Regions from separate parts of the Caballeronia sp. GACF4 genome, predicted to be linked through region 3. Evidence: predicted binding sites of a transcription regulator. Region 3 holds the regulator's gene; each other region holds the start of a gene.
The links. The regulator LexA, encoded in region 3, represses DNA repair genes until DNA is damaged. The targets are predictions, from matches to a motif close to ACTGTATNNNNATACAGT.

Region 1 (3,276 bases), on a different contig from region 3:
CGAGTTTGAGCGGCGAGCCGTAGAACGGTCGGTGGTTTTTGATCATGAGCCGCACCGGCTCGTTGAGTAGCCAGGTGGGGCGCGGAAGTTCGGCCGGGGGCGGACACGCTTGGGCGGTGTCCTGGACCGGTATCCACTGATTGGCGTGTTCAGGCCGGTGGTCTGAGGTGGGCGCAGGCCGCAGGACATTCTCAGGCCCCAAGCGCGCCACCAGCAATTCGAGCAGCCGGTTGTGATCTTCCGTCGAACCGCCCGGGTCGGGAAACAGCGAATCGCTCGGCGGCTCAGCCGGCTGGACTCGGGATGCCGTCAGCCGCACGGCGATGACGGCTGCTTCGAGCTCGATCCGTCCAAGTCGCTCTCTGAGCAGGCGGACCAGGTGTTCCTCGTGCCAGGTGGGTTCGGCAAGCGCAATGTCGAGCTGCGTGGGCTCAATGGCCTGGCGACCGCGCTCGTGTTCCAGCGTGATCGTGGCCTGCGAGAGCGCGAGTTGCTGCGCGCTCAGCCAGCCGCACAGTTGGACGATCAGACGGCGCGCGGAAAAGAGAACGGCCTCGGCATGCTCGACCCGATCGGGCAGTTCGGTGCGCGCGCTGAAAGCGGGTGGCAACTCAAGCCACTCGTAGAGTTCAGGAGACAGGCCATAGGCGCGGTCAAGCGACTCCAATAAGTCCACGCCACACCTCTTTTTAAGCCCTGCACGCGGCAGGCGTCGAATATCGTCGAGCACTCGGCAACCGAGACCATTGAACCAGTCGCTGAACGACCGAATCTCCGGCACCACCACGAAAGGCAGCACGCCAAGGTGGCGTTCGAGCGAACTCATCTTGAGTACGCGTCTGCGCCCGCGCTTGGCGAGCAGCCACGCGCCCTGGCCGGTCGGCGCTACGCTCATGCGGGCGGTGACGCCGATCGTCCTGACCGTCTCGTTGATCTGCCGGCACACCTGTCGAATGCCGCCGAAAAGCCGAAGACTGGCGGTGACATCGACAATGAGGGTTTCTTCCTCGCGCATGGCGACCTGCGGCGAGAAGCGAAGCAAGGCAAAGGCGACTTCACGCTGTACATCGTGCTCACGCATCGGGTCGCGGTCAACCATCAGCGCATCGGCCGCGAGCGTTGTGACACCTCCTCGTTTCATTCCCACCCCCACCCCCGCGTCTCGTGCTGCCTGGTCCAGCACAATGACCTTGTCGCGTTCCAGCACCACACATCCGTGTTCAGTCGGTGGCGACCACCTCGGACGGAATACCTCCAGCGAGAGCCGGGGCAGGAAGATGGCGACGAATACGGCCATGGGGGCTGAGCAAGATAGGAGACGGTTGAAGGTGGATGGAGAGTGACTCGGTTCGGGTGGGTCCTCGTCGCTTGATGATGTCGACAACGATGCCGCCGTCGGCGGGCCGCACCCCCAGTCGTAACGTCGCGGGTGACGAATCCTGGGCGGCGGCGAGCGGTCGAACCAGAATCAGGAGCGTTTCGGTTGCTTGTGCCGCCAGATGCAATCGCCGCAACGCCTCAGATCGAATGTGCTGCTGCCAGAAGAGCAGGGCGCCACAACTTCGTGCGTTCAGTACGCGCTCGGCGCACCAGAGCGCATCCGCAGTCTTTGGCGCGCGCAGCATTGTGAGCTTGTTCAGCGGCACACCCAAGTAGGCAAAGGCGAGGCTGTTCGGCACATGCGGGGCTTGCAGCAGCGCGACCGGTCGTTGGCTCGCGGCAATCAGCGCGGGATTAAGCAAGCGCATTTCACCGATTCCTGGCTGCTGGATGAGCAACTCGACTAAGGAGCCAATGGGCCAGCCCCCGCCGGGTAATTCCGCCGACAGGGCCGCGTAGCCGGTGTCGATCGTCTTGCCGTAGGCCCGCGCAAGTTGCGACCCACGCCAAATCGCGGGATGGATCGCTTCAATGTGCTTGGGCAGAGCGGCCATGGCAAAGGAGGTTCAAAAACACTGTATGGATGTACAGTAGGATCTTAGCGCAAAATGAAGCAGTGAATTGCGCCCTTTTAGCTGGAACCGAAAAAAGCTGATCAATATGCTTATCCCAGATACTTCACGGCGGATCGCCGAAGTCGTGCCCAGGCTACGTCGCGCATTCGACGCCGCGACCATGCATGAAGCGTTTCGCGCGGAAAAAGCGGCCGCGACCTTTTTTGCGCAGGAGAACGGCGCGCCTTCCAAACGAAGCCTCTTAATGATTTCAATCGCTCGGAATCGGCGGCAGCGTGCGTGTTCGCCATTACTTCCGGGGGGCGACCAGTCATGCATTGGCACGGGATCGCGCTGCAGCCTACGACGGTAGGCCGCCGTTGAAAGCCCGCAGCGCGTCCGCATCTGCAACTGAGGTCGGCCGATCGGTACCATGGTGGAAATACGGAGGAAAAGCAGGATCGACATGATGAAACCTGATATCGACGAACTGACTGGCGCACGTGCAGAGTTGCTCTGCTTTCTGGTGGCGACCGTAGCCGCGTCTTACGCTTTGACGCACGAATGGCGCGTCGATCACGTGGTGGAGAGCTGCCGCATCTGGCTTAAGCGCAATCTCGTCATGATGGACTGGCTTGCGCGCATCCGCATCGGCCAACTGGCCCTCAAAATTGCGCGACGCGATCTGAAGGGGGCGGGCATTGCCGTGCGCCAATCGGACGTGCAGACACTGTTCACGGATGACATGGGCCTGAATCACGCAAGCACGGTGGTGCAGAAGATGATGCGGCTGTGCCGTGACGCCACCGGCACGGCGAGCTAGCGACCCCTTTTCACGATCGGACTGAAGGTCAATACCCAGGGAGACAACAGTGTGCTACTCGGCCCAAATTCAGGCGGACTACCGGAAATACGTCAAGATGTTCGGCGCGCAGATGGACATTCGTGAATTTGCGCGCTTGTTCTGGGAGCGCGCCGAAGGCAGCAAGGCCAAGATTCCGAAGGCGATGGAGGACGCATTTCGCGAACCACAAAGCGACGACGAACGCCAGATCAAAGAATTCATCGATCGGTTCAATGTCGAGCAGACCTCAAAGATCGAGCATGAGCTTTTCAGGCAGCGCACGCGTCTTGCAGATGCTGAACGCACGCTGCAAACGAAAATCACTAAAGCCGCTACCGAAAGCAAGCGGATCGCGACTGCCAAGATCGAAGCCTCGTTGCGACGCCTGGCGGACCTGAACCGAACCGAGTTTAGGCCGCGCGACGCACGGATTTTCCCGGGCACGTTCGCACCGGTCCTAGTGATCGAGAACGGCGAGTACGTCATCAAGCCGATGCG
Region 2 (3,276 bases), on a different contig from region 3:
GTGACGTACTTCGAATAATAACGAGAGGTGATCCATGGGCGAAGGCTTCGCATCAGACTCGGGGCAATCGACGTCGACGTGGCAGGAACGCCGGGCTAGCGGACGTGCCGCGCGTCAGCGAACACCACGAGGCACGCAAGAGGCTGTCGGCGACATCGATCGCGATCCCATCGAGTTGCTGCGAATAAGCAGCATGGGTCGCGTCCCTGCGCTGATTCCGCTGCGATACGGCCGCATGTTGGCATCGCCATTTGCTTTTTTTCGTGGCAGCGCGATTGTTCAGGCGCACGATCTGGCTAGTACACCTTCGAGTGGATTGACCGTTCAAATCTGCGGTGACTGCCACCTGTCAAACTTCGGCGGATTCGCGACTCCCGAGCGTGCGCTCGTATTCGATCTGAACGATTTCGACGAAACCGCACAAGGTCCATGGGAATGGGACGTCAAGCGACTCGTCGCGAGCGTGGCGGTCGCGGGCAGGCATCTGGGCCACGGGCGTGCGGGCTCTGAAGCACTCTGCTTCGAAGCGGCCCAGAGCTATCAGCAGCACATGCGCGAGTATGCCGAGATGGGCGTGCTGGATCTTTGGTACGAACGAATTACGTTCGACAGGATGTACGACGATGTGCAAAACGAAGACGTGAAACGTCGGATCAAGCGCGGTAGCGAACGCGCGAGCCGGCGCACGCATGAAAAGCTGCTGCCGAAGCTCGCCGATCGATCGGGCGATGCCTGGCGAATTCGCGACGCGCCGCCCGCGATCTTTCATATTCGCGGCGCAAGCACGCTCGTCGACGAGGACGACGAGTGGATGAAGCTCGAAGGCGATTCGCACACGATCCTGACTCCGCTCATACGCGATTACGTTTCGACGCTGACATCCGAGCGCGCCGCGCTTTTGTCGCAATTCGCGCTTCAGGACATCGCTTTCAAAGTGGTTGGAGTGGGAAGTGTCGGAACGCGATGCTTCGTGTTGTTGCTTACCGATCATCTTGGTAAGGCGCTCTTCCTGCAGTTGAAAGAGGCATCGACGTCCGTGGTGGCGCGCTACGTCGGCGCGACGAAACATACGCACGACGGGCATCGCATCGTTCACGGGCAACGCCTGATGCAGGCGGCGAGCGATCCTTTTCTAGGCTGGGCGTCGGGCCCGGTTGGACGCCCGCTTTATGTTCGCCAACTGCGCGACATGAAAATATCCGCCGACCTCGAAACATTCAGCGGCGAGGCCTTTCGCGGATACGCGTCGCTATGCGGCTGGGCGCTCGCGCGCGCGCATGCCAAGGCAAGCGGCTGCGCGCTTGAGATTTCCGGCTATCTGGGTTCTGGTGATCGCATGGCGGAAGTGCTCGTCCGATACGCGAGCTCCTATGCGGATCAAGTCGAAAAAGATTACGACGCGTTCCGCTTGGCCTGCCGCAGCGGCAGACTTATGGCGCGCACGGATGCGGACATGGCGGCGGACTTTGCCGCCTAATGACTAGCGATGTGCGGCGTGCATCGTTCCCATGTCAGTGTGCGGCGATGGCCAGTTGCGGTCGGCCTTGTCGTGCAGCGCATTCGTAGGCGTCGACGGCGAATGCGAATACTGCCGGCAAAGCGTCGGAAGAGGCGACATCGACCACGTCGTCGGTTTCGGGGAAATGGAAGTCGTCGGGGCGGGCAAAAAGTTCGCGCAACGCAGCCTCGTGCCGGCCAGCGAAGCCCAGGTCCGCCACGGCTTCCGCTTCGATGGCGTGCAGCAAACGCCAGGTCAACGGCACGCCCAGATCGATGTATCGGCCCGCAATCTGTCGCGTAATGCGGTCCAGATCTTGTACCGCACGTGCAAACTGCTTCCTGCTGAGATGCTCGCCGTTCGACTCCATGATTCGCCCCTTCCGACTGGTCTTTGTACTGTATAAATATACAGTACTTGCCGCCATGAAAGTAGGGTCTCGCCAGTCGCCTTGCGTGTATGTGCGGTTTCGCTTATGGGCGGTTCAGTCCTGCGTGGGAGTGCGCGGCGAGTCACGTAAGGCGGCCGCGCGACGCAGACGGATGCTACGTCTTCGCAGGACGCGCCAGAAATTTATGCGCATAAAGAAGTGCCATGCCACCGTTGCTGTGCGCTGGAGGAGAGGCGGAGCACCTGCTCGCGGAAAACCGCAGACTCGCGAGTCGGGCCATTACCCATGTATAACCACGAGCAAAGCCTTTGCTTCGCCTCGCCCGACATTCCTAATGACATGACCGTCGTCGGCAGCGTATCGTGCGGTTTCCCCCGCCTTCAGTCGCTTCGCAGCACCTGATGCTTCGATTTCGATCGCGCCATTTAACACGGTCAAATGCTCCCGCGTGCCTGGCTCATGCGCGTCCGAGATGAGCGCCGCACCCGCGTGCAACGTGAGCTCGTACCATTCGAATTTTCCAGCCAACTCAATCGGTCCCCACACGCGAAGCTGATAGCCGCCGTTATCACCATTCAACGTAGGAATCTCATGCGGACCTGCAACGCGTATGACGTCACCGGCCTTCTGCTGCGCAAATAGCTGATCGAGGCTGATACCCAATGCATTCGTTAGCCGCCACGCCACGGCAATCGTCGGATTGGCCTTGTCCCGCTCGATCTCCGATAGCATCGATTTCGAAACGCCAGCGGCCCTGGATAAGTCATCGAGTGTCAATTTCCTTTCATTGCGTAGACGCTGAATCTGCTCGCCAACGCGTGGTGGCGCAGTTCCGCTGGCTGAGGAATCACCGGCCTTGCCGCTTGTGACAGAACTTGTCATGAACGCTGCATTCCTTTAGAGTGTTCGATATATTGGAAATTTGTTCGAAATACCGAACCTGTCCAATGCAATGAATGAACTATAACAGGGCTAAAGGTGTGGCCGAGCTTGGCTGGTCTGCATCTACTCTCGAACAGCCGGATACTAGAAAGATGCCGATGAAAGACCGATACCTCTCCCATTTGCAAACTACGCTTAACGAGATTCGCGCCGCCGGGTTTTACAAAAGCGAGCGGGTCATCGCTAGCCCGCAGTCCTCGGAGATCCGCCTTGCCAACGGGAGCACCGTCCTCAATTTTTGCGCGAACAATTATCTCGGTCTTGCGAACGACGCTCGCTTGGTCGATGCCGCAAAAGCCGGACTTGAAGCAGATGGCTTTGGCATGGCATCCGTTCGCTTTATTTGCGGAACACAAACGGTACACAAAGCGCTGGAACAACAAGTCGCGAAGTTCCTCCACTCCGACGACGCCATTCTTTACTCAAGCTGTTTTGACGCGAACGG
Region 3 (3,276 bases):
CGGCTTATGCGGCGAAGCCGGACCGGGCCGAAGTAAGTGTTTGAGGATAGGTTTGCGCGATGAGGCTGGCCTGCGTCGGGCCAGTGCTGTTTTGCGCTATCAGCGCCAGTTGCCGTAGCCTTGAATGACGGCAGCGCACGCTTAACGCCGCAAGAAATCCATGAAGCGCTTACCGGCACTTTAAAGGTTGTCCAACAACGAACTCACCCGTTCAAATCAACCGCGACCAGCCTCCACGTTATCAACCCGTACCGATGAAAGATCGCGGAGTACCGCGCATCGCCGGCACCGTGCTGGTAGGTCACCACGAACGTATCGAAGCTGCGATATCCGGCCGTGGTCTGCGGTGGTTGTCGCGGCGGTTCTTGAGTCGCAACCATGCTCGATGCCGCTTCGGAAGGCGGTGAACTCGCCGCCGCCTGACCGTCTCGAACCGGTGGCACGATAGCGGGTGGATGCTCGCCTGGATCTCCGCGCGGCGGAATGCCATTCAAAATCGCGGCGACGCCTTCGGGCGTAGCGTAGGAATCCACCAGCGGCCCTACGAGCGCCGCGCCGATCATTGCACCGATGATCGCGAGCGGATTGCCGCTCTTCTGGATATCGACGCGCCGCGTCAGCAGTGCGCCGACTTGCTCTTTGAGGCTTTCACGCAGCGCGGGGAAGTCGACGTATTCGTTGACGGTCTGTGCATCGCGCGCATCGGCCGCGTGCTTGACGCGGTTCAGCGCGATATAGGGCGACGCATAGACAAGGCTTAACCCTGCAACGATGAAGAGAATAACGAGCGTGGCGACGAAATAACGCGTAGTGCGGGACATGCGAAGGAACGACCCCCGGCGTGACATGGGTGACATGAAAGAACGATTGACCATGTTCACGCCGGATATATCCCGAGCTTCATTCCTTGCAGCCGATAGATTGCGGACTGCCTGCATTACACATAACTCAAATTCACTCGGCAAACGCTCTACCGCGCTCAGGCCAGAATGCCGCTGCTAACGCCGGCGCGTTCCTCGTCGATACACCGGTCGATCATGCGCGACACCTCGCCGATATTGCCGACCATGATTACCCGCGACTCACTGCGATACACCCGCACCGGCGCGCGCTGTTCCGATTCCGCATGCACCGCGCTATTGAGCGACACACGGGCGAAGGCGGGTTGACGCGACGGCAACGCGGGCATCTCGTCGAAGAGATCGGGCGCCGCTTCAGGCCGCGCCACGGCGCATGAGATCAGCGAGCGCAAATGACGCAGACGGCCAAACTGACGAAAGGGCAGCAAACGGGCGAAACGTTCCATGATGACTCTCCAGACGGCGGACGACAGACGACAGACGATAGGACGCACCGCGGCACGCCGCGAGCGGTGGCCGTCATGCTTGTAATTTTTGAAACGTGCCGCGTCGCGCGAGGGCGAGGAGGCGAAGCGGGCGGCGGTGTTGACGCGCCGCGCGCTCGAGTCGTACGTTAGAACTCGCCGGAGCGGATGAGCCCGACCGCGATTCCTTCCAGCGCGAAGTCGCCGCTGCCGGAGCGCACGAAGATGTTTTCGTAGTCGGGATTCTCCGCGACCAATTCCACGCCATCTGGCCGGCGCTTCCAGCGCTTCACCGTGACGTCGTCGCCAATACGCGCGACCACGATCTGCCCGTCTTTCGCTTCATTGCGCTTCTGTACGGCAAGCAGGTCGCCGTCGAGAATGCCCGCGTCGCGCATGGACAAGCCGCGCACCTTCAGCAAATAGTCGGGCTTGCCCGAAAAGAACGCAGGGTCGCACGCGTAGTGTTGCGAAATATGCTCCTGCGCAAGGATGGGGCTGCCCGCCGCAACGCGCCCGACCAGCGGAAGCGACAACTGCATGATGCTCTGATGCGGCAAGGTGAACTGATGCGGAAGATCGTCCGAACGGTCGATGCGCGCGGAGCCTCCCAACAGGCGGATGCCACGCGACGAACCCGCCGCGAGTTCGATCACGCCCTTGCGCGCCAGTGCCCGCAGATGTTCCTCGGCGGAGTTCGCGGAGCTGAAGCCAAGCTCGGCAGCAATTTCGGCACGCGTGGGCGGAAAGCCCGTGCGGTCGATGGCTCGCTGGATGAGCTCGAACACTTGCTGCTGTCGCGCGGTAAGTTTTGAGGGTTTGGTCACTTGCTGGAGCCTCGGCGCACTGTATGGATGGACAGATGACTGTATTTTTATACAGTATTTCGAGCTTTTCAAGCTTTACTTGAAGTTCGTCGCCAGATCCTTTACTGACAAGGCTGCAACGCGCTCAAACAGTCGCTATTTGTCGCTCGGACTGCGAAAAACCTTGCTTTAGCACTTTTGCATCTAAAAAAGTGAGAAACAATTATTTCTAATCATATAAGCTCGCCTTTAGACTGATTCCGTCAATTCGATAAGACGGAGAACGGGGAATGCATAGCATCAGGGCTGGATTGAAGGGCGGCGCGAAACAACTCTTTGCCGCGCTGGCGATCACGGCGGCGAGTTTCGGAATCTCGGCGACCGCGCACGCGGACACGTCGTTTCTGAACGTCTCGTACGATCCGACGCGCGAGTTGTATCAGGACTTCAACCAGGCCTTTGCGAAGAAGTGGAAGGCGGACACCGGCGAAACGGTCACCTTCAAGCAATCTCATGGCGGTTCCGGCGGCCAGGCGCGCGCGGTTCTAGACGGGCTTCAGGCAGACGTCGTGACGCTTGCGCTTGCTTACGACATCGACGCGCTCGCCTCCAAGGGCATCGTCGGCACGGACTGGCAAAAGCGTCTGCCGGACAATGCATCGCCGTACACGTCGACCATTGTGTTTCTAGTGCGCAAGGGCAACCCGAAGGGCATCAAGGACTGGGACGATCTCACCAAGCCGGGCGTGTCGATCGTCACGCCGAACCCGAAGACCTCGGGCGGCGCGCGCTGGAACTATCTGGCGGCGTGGGCGTATGCGCAACACAAGCCCGGCGGCAACGAAGAGACCGCGAAGGAGTTCGTGACCAAGCTCTACAAGAACGCAGGCGTGCTCGATTCCGGCGCACGCGGCGCGACCACCAGCTTCGTGCAGCGCGGTCAGGGGGACGTGCTGATCGCATGGGAAAACGAGGCGTTCCTGTCACTCAAGGAATTCGGTCCGGAGAAGTTTCAGATCGTGGTTCCTTCGGTGAGCATTCTGGCCGAGCCGCCGGTGGCGGTGGTGGACAAGGTCGTCGACAAGCACGGCACGCGCAAGCTGGCCGAAGCGTATCTGAAGTATCTGTATAGCGACGAAGGCCAGC

Region 1: imuA (translesion DNA synthesis-associated protein ImuA) is a predicted target of LexA. The motif match lies at 1,955-1,972, and genes of this name have one in related genera.
Region 2: NCR40_RS14105 (DUF2471 family protein) is a predicted target of LexA. The motif match lies at 1,896-1,913, and genes of this name have one in related genera.

Annotation. Positions count from the first base shown of each region.
Region 1 is NZ_JALQDW010000039.1:7,549-10,824, reverse strand. It holds gene NCR40_RS29440 (Y-family DNA polymerase) at 1-1,297, opposite strand, end outside; gene imuA (translesion DNA synthesis-associated protein ImuA) at 1,221-1,934, opposite strand; gene NCR40_RS29430 (hypothetical protein) at 2,401-2,757, shown strand; gene NCR40_RS29425 (SOS response-associated peptidase family protein) at 2,807-3,276, shown strand, end outside.
Region 2 is NZ_JALQDW010000015.1:26,004-29,279, reverse strand. It holds gene NCR40_RS14110 (DUF2252 domain-containing protein) at 35-1,477, shown strand; gene NCR40_RS14105 (DUF2471 family protein) at 1,512-1,868, opposite strand; gene NCR40_RS14100 (helix-turn-helix domain-containing protein) at 2,169-2,771, opposite strand; gene NCR40_RS14095 (glycine C-acetyltransferase) at 2,930-3,276, shown strand, end outside.
Region 3 is NZ_JALQDW010000005.1:135,963-139,238, reverse strand. It holds gene NCR40_RS06785 (universal stress protein) at 1-44, shown strand, start outside; gene NCR40_RS06780 (DUF2939 domain-containing protein) at 204-821, opposite strand; gene NCR40_RS06775 (hypothetical protein) at 980-1,306, opposite strand; gene lexA (transcriptional repressor LexA) at 1,474-2,151, opposite strand; gene NCR40_RS06765 (sulfate ABC transporter substrate-binding protein) at 2,421-3,276, shown strand, end outside.